Regions from separate parts of the Paenibacillus sp. ISL-20 genome, predicted to be linked through region 3. Evidence: riboswitches for the same ligand, from Rfam matches in the RefSeq annotation. Region 3 holds a riboswitch; each other region holds the start of a gene.

Region 1 (5,553 bases), on a different contig from region 3:
ATTTAGGCACGTACGAGATCGTTCCTGCAGGACTTCGGGATGATGTTGGTTTGGTTGGAGCTGCGGCCTTGTTCCAATAGCATAGGGGTAAAGAGAAGGTTACGGATAGGATAAAGGATGGAATAGAGCTTAGATAGAGAGCGTTCGGATTGGCAACGCAGTTTCATGTTAACCGTGCTTAAGTGAATTAGACAAAAGCCGCCCTTCTGGGGCGGCTTTCCAATTATTCATAGATAGCGGGAAACGGAGCGATCATTTTTTTTCGTAATAAGTCCGTAACATGTGACAGGTGACAGGCGTGAACCGTAAGCCGTCATCCGTTTTCACTGGAGGCGATTTTTTGGTTTCCTGGTTAGGTTTGTTTGTATCCGACAAACAATAAACGGTTGCTCACACTTTCCCGCGATGCCGGCGGAAACCGCCGGCTCCAAACCCGCACGTGGGGTGACCTGTAGACTTGGAGCCGGCGGCTGCCGCTATTCCATGTACTTGGATGCGTCAAACGTAATCATGGACGTATGATTGGCATGTTCAATCAGTGAAGAGAGCTTGGTTACTTCGCGTTCCTTCTTGCGCGCTTGCGCCTGATAAGCTTCCGGATCATATAAAGCGACGTTGAACAGCGTTACGGCACCGTCTCCGCTGCCACGGCTGCTCTGGCGCTCCAGCTTCTTGCGGGAGCCGAGATGGGCAAGCTGCCCGATATTGCTGCGTATCTGCTTGGCCAGCTCGATCGCTTCCATGATGGTCATGTCGGAGCCGTTCCAGCTAATGGTTTGCGTTGTATTGGAGATTGCCATCAGCAAATCCAGCTTTCTGTAATCCGCCGCGGCCGCTTCGATCTCTTCCGTAATGACATCCACGCTGCGCGTAGGGTATTCCGCCGTCTCCCCTTTTTCAATGATCGTGCTGCTGTTGTTCAATCGTTCCGACATCAATTGATTGATGAGACGGTTGATTGCTGCCCGGACAGCCAAAGCTTCTGCCATCGTAATTTGACTCATAAGGGATGGATCACCTCTTTAATTTCATTTCTGATTATGTAAACGCGTAGTTCTGTAAAAAGTTGCTAGATTATTAAAAAAAGCAGTTCGAGAAGGAAGCAGAGTTACATAATTGTCATGACTGTGTGAGATGGTAACAAATATCCGGCAGAAATTCTTCATCTTTACGACAGCTCCAAACATAAAATGATAGATTTTTAGGATATGATTGACAGCATCCTTGCTTGTATACTATATTAAGAGAAGGTTACAAAACGTTAATGAATTTTGCCGAATTTCGTTTGTGAAAACGGGGGAACCGTCTTGGGTGAATTACTCTTGTATAGAGAGTATAGGGAACCTTCAACCGAACCTTTAGCTAACTCCGTAGGCATCGAAGGAGAGAACATATTTTGAAGAAGTTTGTCATCACTTTGCTAGGGTCTGCAATTATTTTTTCTTCTGGTGCCGTATCAGCATTTGCTGATCAACAACCGAATTTTCAATATCAAGTGAAGCAATTGGTAGGAACGCCATACAAATGGGGCGGAACGACCACTAGCGGGTTTGATTGCTCCGGATTTATTCTGTACATGTTTAGAAATTTCGATATGGATCTTCCACGCACATCCCAAAGCCAGGCTAGCGCCGGGGAACATGTGGATCGCGAAGATCTGCGTGTTGGAGATCTGGTATTCTTCAATACGAGCGGCAGCGGAATTTCTCATGCAGGCGTTTACATTGGTGATGGAGAATTTGCACATGCTTCCAGCAGCAAGGGAGTCAGAATCAGCAAGCTTAGCGATTCATATTACGAGCCGCGTTATGTCACGGCACGTCGTGTGTTGAGTCAAGAAAATTATGCGAGACTGGTAGGAAGCGCAAGCTAATTGAATTACATTGCAGTTTAGGGTTCAATACATAATCAGAAAGCCTGACCAAGGGATGTCCTTGTCAGGCTTTCTTTTTTTTAGATATCAGAAAGTATAAACTTCGAAGCTTGTGACTTCCTGATATCGCAAGAAAAACGTCTACTAACTGCGGTCTGTCAACTGTGAAAGTATGTCGATAGAAGTTTTTCTTACTATAAGTCTGTCAATCCCACAGGGGTTGTTCGGTTACTCCTTAACAACAGAGGCATTCACAGCTGCTTCCATCCCGTTATTATAGAGACGGAACAGGCCAAGACGCCAGAAAGCAGCACCTTTCAGATCATAGCGTTTGGCCAAACCGAGCTTATCGTCCACGGAAGTACCGGTTTCGCTAAATAGGCTGATGCCGAGTAGGAGCTTCTGCTTCGGGACACCTGCTTGGAGTGCCAACTGGATCGCTTGGTCCACCAGGCTGTTTGGTTCGGGTACCTGAGATTTGGTTCCGACCGGATTGTACTGATAGGCCATAACGATGAGATCATCGGCGATGGAGGCCAGCGCTTTGTAATCGTAACCTTTATAGGCGCTGTTCAATGGCGGTACCGCTAAGGACAGGGTAATGTCTTTGGGCAATGCTGCCTTCAATTGCTTGACATAATCATTGAGCAGCTTCTGCTGTTTCACGGCATCCAGTTTAAAACCGAGCCCTTCAAAATCAAGCACAACGCCGCCGAATCCATTTTCTGCAACCGCGGATGTGATGCCTTCAATGGACTTTTGGCGCAGGCTGCTGTCGCTCAGGACTTTGGTTAATTCGCCGTTTCCATCTAAGGCATAGACCATGAGGTATGGTTTAATCTTCTGGTCCGCAGCATCAGCAACAATCGATTGAGGTGTCACATCTCCGTCCGAAGCGGGCAGGCGGTATTCGTTACCTTGAAGCGTAAACTGACCTTCACGATCGATGCGGCTCCATCCAAAGGCGACTGAATTCATCGATCCCACGAGATCCAGCTCTTGGTAAGATTCTATGGCATAGAAAGCTCTCAAATGCATCTCGCGCTGCGGCGATACAAGGGAGACCGTGCGAGTTGCCTGATTCCAGCCCACATCGACACCGAATTGGCTGCTGAACGAGCTAAGCGGGATCAGTACACGGCCTTCCCGTTGAACTGGCGGGGCCGCAAGCTTCACTTGTTTTCCATTGACGGTTGCTGTCGTGCTTCCTACCTGAAGTAACACTTCAGTCGATTGGCCTTTCACACTGCCGATGGCCTTTACGGTTTGCGTCTTGCTATTCCAGGTGATTTGAATGCCCAGCGCTTCACCGACCGTCCGGAATGGAACGTAGGTGACCCCTTTGTCTACCCGCGGAGCCGCATCAAAGGTTAGCGTAACATCATCCAGCTTTACCGATATGGCAGGCTCAGCATGTACCTGACCAACATGGGGTGCGGTGCCGAGCAAGGATAAGGCAAGAACGGCAGCGACAGCTGTTTTTCCTATTTGTTTATGCAGCATGCTTTGGTATTTCCTCCGATCCATTAAATAATAGAATGATTTCATAGAATATGGAATTAGGTCTAGCATACGCTAGTATAGCAAAATTTTCATAGAGTTCCAATTCCAAGATGTCAATGTCATAGAATAGATAAGAGTAAGCATGTTGATTTTTTAAACTTTCCGGTATAATAAATGAAGGATTTTATACATAACCTGATGATTACATGCATAGGGGGATAACGCGCGTGTTTAAATTCTGGAAAAACAAAAAGGGTAGGAATAGCGAAGACAACAACTCGCCCATCCCGGAAGAGATGATCGAAGCCGTACCGGATCGGATCATTGAACTAACAGGTCGCGAGGTTCGTCGCAGTGTGGCGCCTGTTCTTGGCATGACGGTGCTTGATCTGGCCGAACGGAATGACGTGGACTGGAACTCTTTTTGCAAAAGAGGAACTTGTGCGCGCTGCCGCTGCATGGTGGCGGAGGGAATCGAGTATTTGTCCGAGCCCAATCTGGCCGAAGAACAACGCTTGGATCCTGAGGAGATCGAAGAAGGATATCGTCTGGGATGCCAGAGCAAGATCGAAGCGGTCGGTCCCATCAAAATCAAGCATGCCCCATACTTTTGACGACATAGAAGGCGGATGCCGTCCATATTTAAAAAATCAGGCAGCCGTACAATGGATATAATCCCCTTCAAGTAGACAGTGCGAAGAAAGAGCACATCCGTTTACTTGGAGGGGATTTTTCATGGGGAACAAAAGTAAGCCACCTTGATAAACAAACTTCGTTTCCCGGGATGTTGTTGAAAATATCTATCAGATTTGAGACTAGCGCCTTTTGCCACATTTTACTAGAATGACTATACTACTAATATCTTGTAAAAAACAGACTATAGATAATTTGCGGAGATACTCAAAAAAACCTCCGCTGCGATCGATCGGTGACCATGGTTTTATGAGTTCTTATCATTACTCGTGGCCGGACCGACCATCAAGGGAGATGTCCTGCTCGCACGAAGCCGCTTTTAAAGGAGGCGACCGTTATGAATTCGATCTGGTCCATCCGAACCGGAATTCGGGATTTCCTGGAGTCTATCTATCGAACTGGCCGGTCCTGGATTGAGAAATATCCGTTTATTAAAACGGCGTATACGATATTTTCCTGGTTGTCTCTAATCCTGTTTGTTTTAAGCTTGTTTTTCGTTAAAGAATCGCGTACCATGATGGTTCAATATTTATGGTCGTTTTATGTACTCCTGCAATTTTGGTTTCTATGCCGAAGCAAAACGATACCGTGGAAGCAGATTGTGCTGTTCGTTCTGGCAGGCGTTTTTCTTGTCGTACCTTTTACGACGCTTACAGTCAATGCTCTCCACGTGCTTTTCGGCGGAAGCACATCTGACACCTGGTCCATTGCCGTGATCACGCCAATTTTCGAAGAATTGTGGAAGCTCCTTCCGCTAGGCATATTTCTGTTGTTCTCGCGTCGAGCTTCCGCTTTGAGTTTAAGCGATTACACGCTCATCGGCGCGGCGACCGGCGTTGGCTTTCAACTGATGGAAGAGCTCTCCCGAAGATGGCTAAGTTCCGGCCCACTTGCGGAAAAGTTCGGCTACAGCTTTACATGGATGGGCGGCGAAACGATCCATTGGGATTTGTTCTCGCTGTTTCCCGGGCGTTTCGAAGAAAGTGTCTTTCCGACGCTGATGACCGTCGGTCATCCTGTGCATACCGCCATGATCGCGCTTGCGTGCGGAATAGCCTATCGGCTGCGGACAAAACTGACGAAATGGGTTTTTCTGTTCCCGGCAATGATGTTGCTGTGGGCCATCCTGGATCACGCGGCTTATAACGGTCAGTATCAGCTGCCGGGTTGGGTGTTACGGCTTCATGATTGGACCGGCAGCGGTTATAAAACTCAGCCGGCCTTCCTGCTGATGCTGCTCGCATCGATTACTGCCGACTATTGGTCGCTGAACAAAATACGAATCCGCCTGCCGTCGCTGCCGAACGAGCCGCTGCTTAATCCGTTTACCGAGCTGTGGAATATGACCCGCTCTTTTTGTCTGGACCGTGGGAAATTCGTATATTGGCTAGGATTTTACCGGGAGCGCAGGGAGCTTGGATTTCATTTGCTTTATGGAAATGAAGAAGCGGCTGGTAGACAGGAGCCTATCGATGCTCGGGTAA
Region 2 (5,553 bases), on a different contig from region 3:
TGCGCGCTTTCTCTGCCAGCACGACCTGGTGCATATTGGTGCTGACGATGTTACCGCCCCAGACGATAATGACATCAGCATGAACGGTATCCTCCGGGACGGTGCCTCCATTAAACCCCATCACCGATTTCCAGCCCTCATTGCCCGCGGAATTGCAGATCGACTGCTTCAGACGGCTGGCACCCAGCCTGTTGAAGAATCTCCGATCCATGCCGTCCACGCTCAATATCCCCATATTGCCATAGAAGCTGTATGGTAGAATGCTCTCAGAGCCATGCTCCTCGATCAGCTTCTTGTAGCGCTCGGTAATCTCCTGAATCGCTTCATCCCAGCTGATTCGCTCGAAAGCCCCCTCACCCTTGGGCCCTACCCTCCGCAGCGGATAAAGCACGCGCTCGGGATGATACACCCGATGTGCCATATTACGGACTTTATTACAGATGGCTCCCTGCGTCATCGGATGATCCGGATTGCCGGTAACCTTCACGATTTTTCCGTTCTCTTTATGCAGCAGCAGGCCGCAAGTATCGGGGCAATCCAACGGACATACCGCCGGAAACACACCATTCTCCTGATGAATCATCGCTTGAGTCATTTCGTTCATTCCCCCTTGTACACGCTGAATCATATCCCCTTATCTTAAAAGAAAATCAGGGCTCCAGTAAAGTCTTACATTTTTTTCTGAGCAGGTGTTTCACACTACATCCTCCCGGGTATATTCCTATCAAGAGCAACGAAGAGGAACCCAGACCCTTACTCTTCCTTGCCAAATCATGGACCACTCCCAAAAAATTCGCCATGCCCATGTCTCCTCCCCCGAGACCGGCATGGCGAATTTGTTTGTATGCAGCGTCTATCGCATCACATCTGAGCTACTTGCCACTTACGCATCATAGAAAGTCATGCTTTCTGTAGCAAACATGCAAAAAACAAAGCCTGTCAAAGCCACATATTTATGTAAGCGCTTATCTGTCATTTTTTATAAATAATTCTGCTTTATTCTTCGTTGGAGGGTGTTTTACAAAAGATTTGAGCAGGCGTAATATACTATTCAGCTTCGAAATCATTCTTCATATTCACATGACATTCGCTTAATTTCCAATTTGGAAAGCGGGGGAACCACACGTATGGATGGATACCTATAGGATCTGTCAACCATACTATGGGGTGAATCCTGATGCAGCGCGTACGTACGCCGCGACTATTATCAGGTAGGGCGACTCTCACCGCCCGAATCCGACAGCTAACCTCGTCAGCGTTGATGGAGAGGGTTGTGAACTTGTGATCAAACACAGGGTTCTAACCTGTGTTTTTTGTTTGCCAAAAATCAATATTGGAATGGAGATAGCCCATATGTCCAGCACATGAGGCACACCGATTGAACTCACTTCAAGCAGCTCCCATCATGTACCTATTCTTAGATCGGCGGTGAAAAACATGTTATCTTCTATCAAACGATTCCTCATCGGAAGACCGCTTAAATCAACGGAATTGGGCGAGCAAAAGCTGAACAAAACCAAAGCGCTGGCCATCCTTTCATCCGACGCCTTGTCGTCCGTGGCCTATGGACCTGAACAAATTCTGATCGTCTTGATGACCGTTGGCGCGGCTGCCTATTGGTATTCCATACCGATTGCCGTCGGGGTCCTGGTCTTATTGCTGGCACTTATCCTATCATATAGACAAATTATTTTCTCATATCCGCATGGCGGCGGAGCCTACGTGGTTTCCAAACGGAATTTAGGGATGAATCCAGGATTGGTCGCTGGCGGCTCCCTGCTGGTCGACTACATCCTGACGGTTGCGGTCAGCGTATCGGCGGGGACGGACGCGATCACGTCGGCTTTTCCGGAACTGCATGCCTACAATCTGCCCATCTCCATCGTGTTCGTTCTATGTTTGACCGTACTCAATTTAAGAGGGGTTACGGAGTCGGCCACCATATTGGCTTATCCGGTTTACTTGTTTGTACTGGCGCTGTTTATCCTGATTGGCGTCGGAATATTCAACATAGCTACAGGCCATGCATCACCAGAGCTTCACACGCCGATCGGCACGCCTGTCGCCGGTCTCAGCTTATTCCTGCTCCTGCGGGCATTTGCCTCGGGCAGCTCTGCCCTGACCGGCGTTGAAGCCATTTCTAACGCCATCCCGAACTTCAAGGATCCCGCTCCGAATAATGCGGCCAAAACCTTGGTCGCGATGGGATCCTTGCTGGCAATGTTATTTTCGGGCATCGTATTCCTGGCCTATTACTATGGGGTTAGCCCCAGCGAGCAAGTCACTGTCGTTTCCCAGATTGCCGAGCATACCTTTGGACGAAACGTTTTTTATTACTTTATCCAAGGAACAACGGCTCTCATTCTGATCCTGGCCGCCAACACGGGATATTCCGCCTTCCCGCTGCTTGCCGTTAATCTGGCGAAGGATAAATTTATTCCCCGAATGTTCACCGTCCGGGGGGACCGTCTGGGATATTCAAACGGGATTATCATACTTGGGTTCTTCTCCATTCTGTTGCTGCTGGCTTTCGAAGGCAAAACCGAGCATCTGATTCCTCTGTATGCCGTCGGCGTGTTTATCCCTTTTACCCTCTCCCAAACAGGGATGATGGTGAAGTGGCTTCGAGAAAAGCCTGAAGGATGGATCGTCAAGCTGATCATTAATACCACCGGCGCATGCATTAGCTTTATCGTGACGATGATCTTCTTTTTCACGAAATTCGCCCAAGTGTGGACCGTCTTGATTTTCCTGCCGCTGATCATTTGGATCTTCACACGAATCCACAAACATTATGAGGCCGTAGCAGACCAGCTGCGAATTACGACCTGTGAGCCGGTTAAGCCGATTGAGGGAAATGTTATTATTCTGCCTGTGGCGGGAATCACGCATGTGGTGGAGAACTCGCTGAATTATGCCAAATCACTGGGAGCAGGACAAATTATCGCGGTGTACGTGCCGTTCGAGCGGGAGGACGAGGCGGCCTTCCAGGAAAAATGGAAGAAGTGGCAGCCGGACATCCGGCTGGTGACGCTGCACTCGCCTTATCGGAGCATCATTCAGCCGCTGACCAAATTCATCGATACCGTGCAGCGGAAGGCAAGCGAATCCCACTATCAGGTTACCGTTGTCATACCGCAGTTCATCCCCAAGAAGGGCTGGCATAACTTCCTGCACAATCAGTCCAGCTTGCTCATTCGCGCACATTTACTGTATCGGAGAGATGTGATTATCACCACAGTACCTTACCATTTAAAAAAATAGCGGGCTTGTTCCGCTGCGACTTATACAAGGAATCCACTCCGCCAACAACGTTAAAAAAGCTGCGATCATCCGATCCCTATTCTTAAGGGAGCGGTCAATCGCAGCTTTTTTCCCTCCGCCTAGACGCTTACCAGGCTTCGGGATATTAAGAAACATTCTGCGCAGAATGAACCTGTTGAGCAGTGCCGGTAGTTGGCGCAGACGGCAGTGCGGCGTCTTGTTCGCCGCGAAGCATGACCTCAACCTTATCATCCTTCTTCAAATATACGGTCCCGTAGGCAGCTCCCACAAACAGCGCGCCTCCGACGAAATTGCCAAGCCATACCGGAATGAAGTTCACCAGATACTCGCCCCAGCTGTAATATCCTTCAAATATCGCTGCCGGAATGAGGAACATATTGGCCACCACGTGCTGAAAGCCAATGGCTACAAACGCCATCGTCGGAAACCAGATCCCGAGAATTTTGCCACTCATCTGATCCGATCCGTAGGACAGCCACACGGCGAGCGCCACGAGCCAGTTGCACCCGATGCCCGACAAGAAGGCCTGCAGGAAGCTGTCGTCGATCTTATGACCTGCCATGGCCACCAGCTTCTCCAGATAAACGCCGCTGCCTGTCAGACCCGTCACGTGACCAAAGAAATAAGCGACGAACAACGCCCCTGCCATATTGCTTACCGTGACAAGAGCTAAATTTCGTACCATTTCTTCCGTGGAAATCCGCTTCTTGAATCTGGCCAGGGACACGGCCATCATGTTGCCTGTCAGCAGCTCTCCGCCCGCTAGCAATACAAGAATCAGTCCGACAGGGAATATTGCCGCGCCTATAAAACCGGCAATGCCTCCCCAAGCCTCCGATGCTCCGGCAATTACGCGAATATCCAGCAAAAAGCCGAGTGCAATAAAAGCACCCGCCAAAAATCCTAATATCATCACGTTCATAGCGGAGTTATGTGCTTTTTTCACCCCGTTCTCCAAGGTGATCTCCGCAATGCGATCAGGTTTGTAATAGGCCATGGCCGCTCCCCCATTTCTCCCGCATTCCGTCCTGAAATCTCTCGAATGCAGCGTCTGATGTTTCTGTTTACAGTTACCCATATTGTACCGCAGCCTCCATAGCAAGAACGTGAATTATATCACGATCGCGTGCGTCAGAGGGGACAAGACAGCCTCTGTCCTGGCTGCTCTTGATTTGCCCTGACTCATTCGCTCGAATCCGAGCGAGCGGTACATGTAAAATAGCGGTGTCGGAGAGGATCCCGACACCGCTTGGTTGATGCTTTAACCAACCATCATGTTCTAACCCGGAAAGCCTATGCCTTTATACCACCATCATGTTCAAAACCAGCAGCCTACGCCTCGGCGGCAGTCTCTACCCTAACAGGCGTTTCCTTCTCCTGAACCGGAACGTTCGAGATCGGAAGCTTCATGCTAATGAAGGACGACAGCAGGAAGAGCGCACCTGCCGTGAAATACACGACGACAATGGAGGTTGCCGACATATACCATCCCGTAAACCCGGAGCCGATGAGCAGCATGCCGGTAAACATCGGTGTCATCACGCCGTTCAGCCGACCGATGAATTTCTCTTCCACCTGCCGCATCATCACAGCCATCAATACGGTCTGCGCCATCGCCATCAGCACCCCGGTTACGAAGCGCATCGTACCGGTTAAGATCGGCCACTGGGACAGCACCTCGACAAAGGTCGAGAGGCCAAGGAAGGCAAGCCCGGCAAACAGCAGGTAGGAGCCTTTCACTCTCCCTGCAATCACAGCGGCCAGCACGCCGCCAATCAACATGCCAAGACCCTCTAGCGCGGTGAACCACTGAACGCTGGACATTGCCAACTGTAGACGCTCCGTGATGACAAAGATATCGAGCGGCTGAACAAGTCCGCTGCCGAGCGCCAATAAAACGTAAACCACCAGCAGCACCTTCAGCAGCCGACTGGAGCCGATGTAAGTGAAGCCTGCCTTCAAGTCCTTCATAAATGAACCGGTCGATTCCGAATGGTTAGAGGGCTCATCCACACTGGAAGGGAGAAACGCCAGCACAATCGCCGAAGCGCCGAATAGAACCAACAGGCTGATTAAAGAAGCCTGCATTCCAAAAGCTTGATAGATCGTCGTGCCGACCATCGGTCCCAAAATGATGAACAGCGACATCGAGGTCTGGGACAAAGCCGTGGCCGCGGGCACATGCTCATCCGGTAAGCAGCGCTTGATGATCTTCATGGACGAAGGCTGCGAGAATTGGGATACAACGGCCGAGACCAGGGTCACCGC
Region 3 (5,553 bases):
AAGCTGCTGTTGAAGCATTTTGGCTCGGTCAAAAAAATAAAAGAGGCTTCAGTCGAAGACTTCAAGCCCCTTTCAATCGGTGAGAAATTAGCAACGGAAATTCTTAAGGTACTTCGTGAGGAGGAGTCGTGACATACGGCTTCTCTTTTTTTGTTGGATTGAAACGATAAATCGCATAGGCGACAAGCGCAGGAAGCACCATGTAGAAAGCACCGATCAGCAAGTTGGTGGTGTCCTTGAGCAGGATCAGGCTAATGCCCATCAAGATGCTATTAAAGATGACATGGGAGAACATGGCTGCCAAGTACCCGTATTTCAAAAAGATGTAGCTGAACAGCAAGCCGATGATAACCAGTTCAATGGGTCGGGAAATTACAGGGTATATCGGATAAAGCGTATGCCCGAGCGCCCAGATGAGCGAGGTAATCAAACTGGCCACAAAAGTATTGCGGACGATTTTTTTCACCATTTTGATACCGAACAGTCGATAGACGGCCTCTTCGGATATGCCGGCCAGCCAGGCCATCAGCGGAAACAGCCAAGGATAGAGCATGTTGTAAGGCGACTGTGTGGCATCCGTGGTGGACCATGTTTTTAAGGTTAGGCCCAGAACGATAAAGATAATGGATTGGATCCCAAGCAGGATGAAAGCCCACATATATCCCAGCTTCATGCTGTCCAGAACATAATGTCCGTATCCGGGTTCTTTGGCGCGCGGCCATGGATTGAGCCCGTCTTCTTTTTGCCATAGCCCGTTGCCCCCGACAAGGGAGAAATAGAGCAGGGCAGAGAAGATGAGTGAATAGACCGCATAGAAAATCATCATCCCGAATATACCGGTTTGCGACATCCCCTCGGATTTGAAAACGGGAATCAGATTATACGTATTTAGCATCTGAATGATAAACAGCAGCACCGATAGGAACAGGCCGCGCTTAAACGACGTATAGGCTCTGGTCTTCACGCTGTACACAATCGCAAGAATGCCAAGGATGAGGGTGAACAGGCCATACCCTGCGAGTGTCAGCAGCGTTGCATTCTGAGTCTGCTTGTTGACATAGGCGGAATGGGCGGCTGGGACTGAGAAGGATGGCTCATAGGAGCGTAGTTTCCCATGTTCGAAGGTGAAACGGTGCTCCAATCGGGAATCGCCGATCTTGGATTCCGGGTCCACATATCGGAGCCGGGGTTCCCCTTCCCGCGTAACCAGCTCAAGGCGCGACAGGTCATAGCCCGCTCGCTGGAGCCAAGGCTCCGCGAGCGCTTGCTTCTCGGCTAATGACATGCCGTCCTCGACGACAAGCAGCATCTGCCTTTGTACATCGCCCTTGTTCAGCTCAATCCGGTCATAGCTGGAGCGGGCGTAATCGTACGAGAATCCGACGATGCCTGAATTTTGCATGTGCACGTCCACATTGAGGGCGTCGCCTCCCGGCTCGCTGAAGCGAACGCGGTATACGTCATAGGGATATTTGGCTTCATAGGTTTTGTTGTATTCCGAAAGTTTCTTTTCCTTCGCCAGATATCCGTAAAGTTCCGATTTGGATTGATATGTAACCAATGTATCATCCGTTTTTGCAGCCATAAACTGCAAATGCTCCTGAGTAAAGCTTGAAGCAGCTTGCCGAGCCTGCTCCTTGGATATGATATTCGGAGATGTCATCTCGGTAGAATCCGGATTCGTCGACGGAAATACCTGAAATAATAGGAACAGAATCAGGCCGACTGCGGCAGGCGCGATGAGCTGCTTCAGATTGGGCTTCAGCTTCAAGGACTCTCTTGCACGATTCATGAAATTCCTCCTCTAGGAAAGTTGATACTCCCACTGGTATTCGATATGCCTGATTAAGAACACATAGAGTCAATATAACATAGTTATGAAAGTCATAAGCAGCTTATCCCAATATCCGGAATAATGAAACAAATCGATGAAAATGAATGAAAGGTTTCGAAAACGTTAGAGAACCCTATGCTTGTATTCTTGAATATGCCCAATTCGCGCTCTTTTAAAGATTTTTTGGGTAAAAAACGGCATTGGGTTACGTACCAGATTGCGTTATAATCACATCATGCTTCAAGGAACCGAATATTCCAGCCGAATTTCGTACTGAAAATGGGGGAACCATGTAATTGGGGTGAATTTCATTATTCCTCGAATAATGAATAGGGCGACCTGTGGAAATGCCCGAATCCGTCAGCTAACCTCGTAGGCTGCAGCACAGGAACCAGACCGTAAAGGGCACTGCGTTTTCCAGTGTCTTTTTTCTTGATTTTTTTTAAGAAGGTGACCGATTGAACTCTAAATTTAACTGGCTCAGGTTGTCTCCGCCGCAGATTCTCGTGCTTGGTTTTGCGGCTATTATCTTCATCGGGACGGCGCTGTTAATGCTGCCGATTTCCACAAGTACAGGTGAACCGCTTGAATTTATCGATGCCTTGTTCACTTCAACATCGGCAACATGTGTAACGGGTCTGGTTGTGGTGGATACAGGAACGACATTCAGTTCCTTCGGAGAAGTCGTGATTATGCTGCTGATTCAGATCGGCGGGCTCGGATTTATGACGATGGCTACTTTATTTGCCTTGGCTCTGAAAAGACGCATATCGCTCAAGGATCGTCTCATTCTGCAGGAAGCGATGAATCAGTCCTCAATGGAAGGAATCGTAAGGCTGATTCGCAGAGTGTTGTTGTACTCCCTCATCATTGAGGCCTGCGGTGCCATCATTCTATCGATCCGCTGGGCGTTTGATATGCCGTTCGGCCAGGCGATTTATTATGGCGTTTTTCATGCAGTCACGATGTTTAACAACGCCGGTTTTGATTTGTTTGGTGATTTTCGGAGTTTGACCGGGTATGTCTACGATCCTGTAGTCAACATAGTCGTGATGTTTTTGATTGTCTCAGGCGGCATTGGTTTTATCGTATTATCCGATCTGATTGATTTCCGAAAACAGCTGAGACTTTCCTTGCACTCCAAAGTAGTGCTCACCATGACGGCTACCTTGCTGCTGGTTGGATTTATCGTCATTCTTATATTTGAATTCACCAATCCGAAGACGCTCGGCTCTCTGAATTGGGGCGGAAAATTCTTCGGTGCGTTATTCCAGTCCGTAACGCCCCGTACAGCTGGCGCGAATACTATAGATATTACGGGGCTTCGACAGGCCACGCAATTTTTTATCGTGATTCTGATGTTTATCGGAGCATCCCCAGGGTCAACCGGTGGCGGTATCAAAACAACAACCTTCACCATTATGGTGGGGGCGGTTATCGCCATGATGCGCGGGCGTGAAGACATCGTCATGTTCCGTTATCGCCTGGCCCAGGAGCGGGTGCTGAAGGCACTGACCATTGCATTACTGGCACTGCTGCTCGTTCTAATCGTATCGATGATTCTGTCAACGACAGAGGAAGGGAGCTTCCTGGAGATCCTATTCGAAACGACATCCGCCTTCGGTACGGTGGGTCTCTCCATGGGTTTAACGCCTGAACTGACGGGATTCGGGAAGATTTTGATCAGTATTACGATGTTTGCAGGGCGATTGGGGCCTTTGACGCTTGCTTATGCACTGGGGCCAAAAAAGGGTAAAGAATTATATCGTCATCCGGAAGGCAAAATGATTATTGGATAAGGAGTACAGGAGAGACATGAAACCAAAGCAATTTGCAATCATCGGTTTGGGACGATTTGGCGCCAGCCTGGCGCTTGAACTGATGGAACAGGGATATGAGGTGCTCGGCATCGACCGCAGTGAAGAGGTTGTCGAGGATATGAGCGAGCTGCTGACGCACACGGTGGTGGCGGATGCTACGGACGAAGAGGTGCTTAAATCGCTCGGTATCCGTAACTTCGACTGCGGGATTGTGGCGATCGGGAACGATATTCAGATGAGCATCTTATCCGCCATCTTGTTGAAAGAGCTTGGTGTCACTATGGTCGTTGCCAAGGCGATTTCGGTGCTGCACGGCCGGGCGCTGGAGAAGCTGGGCGTGGACCGGGTGATCTTTCCGGAACGGGATATGGGGATCCGGGTAGCTCACCAGCTTGTCACGCCCAACCTGCTCGACTATATCGAATTATCCAAGGACTATCTGATTGTGGAGATGACGGTCACGGACTGCATGGACGGAAAAACACTTAGCGAGCTCAATACGAGGGTTCGCTACGGTGTCAGCGTGGTGGCCCTGAATAAACAATCCGGCATCATCGTAGCGCCAACAGCCATGGATGTGGTGAACTCCGGCGACATTATGGTCGTAATCGGGTCCAATGATAATGTGGATCTCTTTGAGTCTGAGGTCGTGAATATGCTCGAAAAATAAATATAGAAGAAAAAAAACCTGACGGTTATGGGGTCAGTCCCCATGTTTATCGTCAGGTTTTCTTCGTTTTATCCTCCTCCAGCTTACGGAACAGGACTTCCGTTTCGTCAATCCAGCGGCTGGCTGCCTTGCTCAGCTCCGAGGCTTGGCCGTAGATCAGCGAAGTTGTTCGCCGGGTTTCAATGAGTGCCGGAATATGAATGTCGACAAGCCCGTTATCGGACAACAGCTGCGGCCTCAGATAGGATTTGGGCAGAAGCGCGGCTGCCTTGCAGGTCGGGATGAGTCTGACGATCGCTTCGAAGGAATCGATCTCCATCCGAATATCCGGCATAATGCCCCATCGGTGGAACAGGTCATCCGTCAACTTGCGGTACCAGGTTCCGGTTGAGAAAATGATCATCGGCAAGCCTTGAAGCTGCTCGATGCCGACATCCTCGATCTCCGCCAGCGGGTGTGAAGATGGGATGACAAGCTCAAGATGGTCATCAAACAGCGGAATGCAGTTTAAGCCGGGCTGGTTGATGGAGGAGGCGACAATGCCAACATCGACCCGTTTATCTCTTACATAAGAAACGATCTCATGGGTCTTGCCGGTGATCAGCTTGATTTCGGCCGCGGGATGACGCTCCATGAATGCGTTAACGAGCGGGGGCAAGGTGGTCTGCAGTGTGGTTAGGCTGGCCCCCAGGTTGATCGAGATCTGATCCCCCTCCCGGTAATGGGCCAAGGTCTGCATGAATTTGATCTGCTGCTGGCGCTGCTCCAGGGCAAAGGTGTACACAATCTGTCCGATGGAGGTAAGCTCCAGCCGTTTGCCGCGGCGGTTGAACAGCTGCAGCCCGAGCTGGTCCTCCAGCTTGGCTATTTTCCTGGACAGGGCTGGCTGTGACAAGTTAAGCAGCTTGGAGGCTTGGTTTATGCTGGATTGCTCTACAACGACGGCGAACATGTCCAGTTCTTCAAACATGGAATTCCTCCTATATAAAATAGACATATGTGCAAAATATTGCTTATGCGTATAGATTATAACGATTAATAATTATATTGCAATTCCATTATAAGAAAAAAAGGAGTAACATGAAACATGACACAAGTTGTTCACACGATTGCCGAAATCGGCAGCTTTTTGTCGTTGCAACGGTTTTAGGACAGGGTAAGTGTAATTGTTCTGAAAATAGGAAAGATTGAAAATGAAAACGCTGCACATTGGAAAGGGGAACGTCAAC

The links. Region 3 has a riboswitch for cyclic di-AMP ahead of J7E85_RS11630 (TrkH family potassium uptake protein). Riboswitches for the same ligand answer to the same signal wherever they lie in the genome.
Region 1: linked by a shared signal. The riboswitch ahead of J7E85_RS00815 (C40 family peptidase) and the one ahead of J7E85_RS11630 (TrkH family potassium uptake protein) in region 3 are both predicted to bind cyclic di-AMP.
Region 2: linked by a shared signal. The riboswitch ahead of J7E85_RS21980 (APC family permease) and the one ahead of J7E85_RS11630 (TrkH family potassium uptake protein) in region 3 are both predicted to bind cyclic di-AMP.

The regions. Positions count from the first base shown of each region.
Region 1 covers NZ_JAGGRD010000001.1:173,422-178,974, forward strand. Annotated here, with positions in the region: gene J7E85_RS00805 (ROK family protein) at 1-80, shown strand, start outside; gene J7E85_RS00810 (DIP1984 family protein) at 477-1,004, opposite strand; cyclic di-AMP (ydaO/yuaA leader) riboswitch at 1,263-1,393, shown strand; gene J7E85_RS00815 (C40 family peptidase) at 1,397-1,873, shown strand; gene J7E85_RS00820 (stalk domain-containing protein) at 2,102-3,376, opposite strand; gene J7E85_RS00825 (2Fe-2S iron-sulfur cluster-binding protein) at 3,604-3,990, shown strand; gene J7E85_RS00830 (PrsW family intramembrane metalloprotease) at 4,407-5,553, shown strand, end outside.
Region 2 covers NZ_JAGGRD010000036.1:244,673-250,225, reverse strand. Annotated here, with positions in the region: gene J7E85_RS21985 (molybdopterin-containing oxidoreductase family protein) at 1-595, opposite strand, end outside; cyclic di-AMP (ydaO/yuaA leader) riboswitch at 1,079-1,274, shown strand; gene J7E85_RS21980 (APC family permease) at 1,438-3,264, shown strand; gene J7E85_RS21975 (formate/nitrite transporter family protein) at 3,410-4,282, opposite strand; gene J7E85_RS21970 (MFS transporter) at 4,618-5,553, opposite strand, start outside.
Region 3 covers NZ_JAGGRD010000019.1:112,637-118,189, reverse strand. Annotated here, with positions in the region: gene uvrC (excinuclease ABC subunit UvrC) at 1-132, shown strand, start outside; gene J7E85_RS11635 (CPBP family intramembrane glutamic endopeptidase) at 104-1,792, opposite strand; cyclic di-AMP (ydaO/yuaA leader) riboswitch at 2,084-2,228, shown strand; gene J7E85_RS11630 (TrkH family potassium uptake protein) at 2,293-3,633, shown strand; gene J7E85_RS11625 (potassium channel family protein) at 3,650-4,324, shown strand; gene J7E85_RS11620 (LysR family transcriptional regulator) at 4,377-5,294, opposite strand.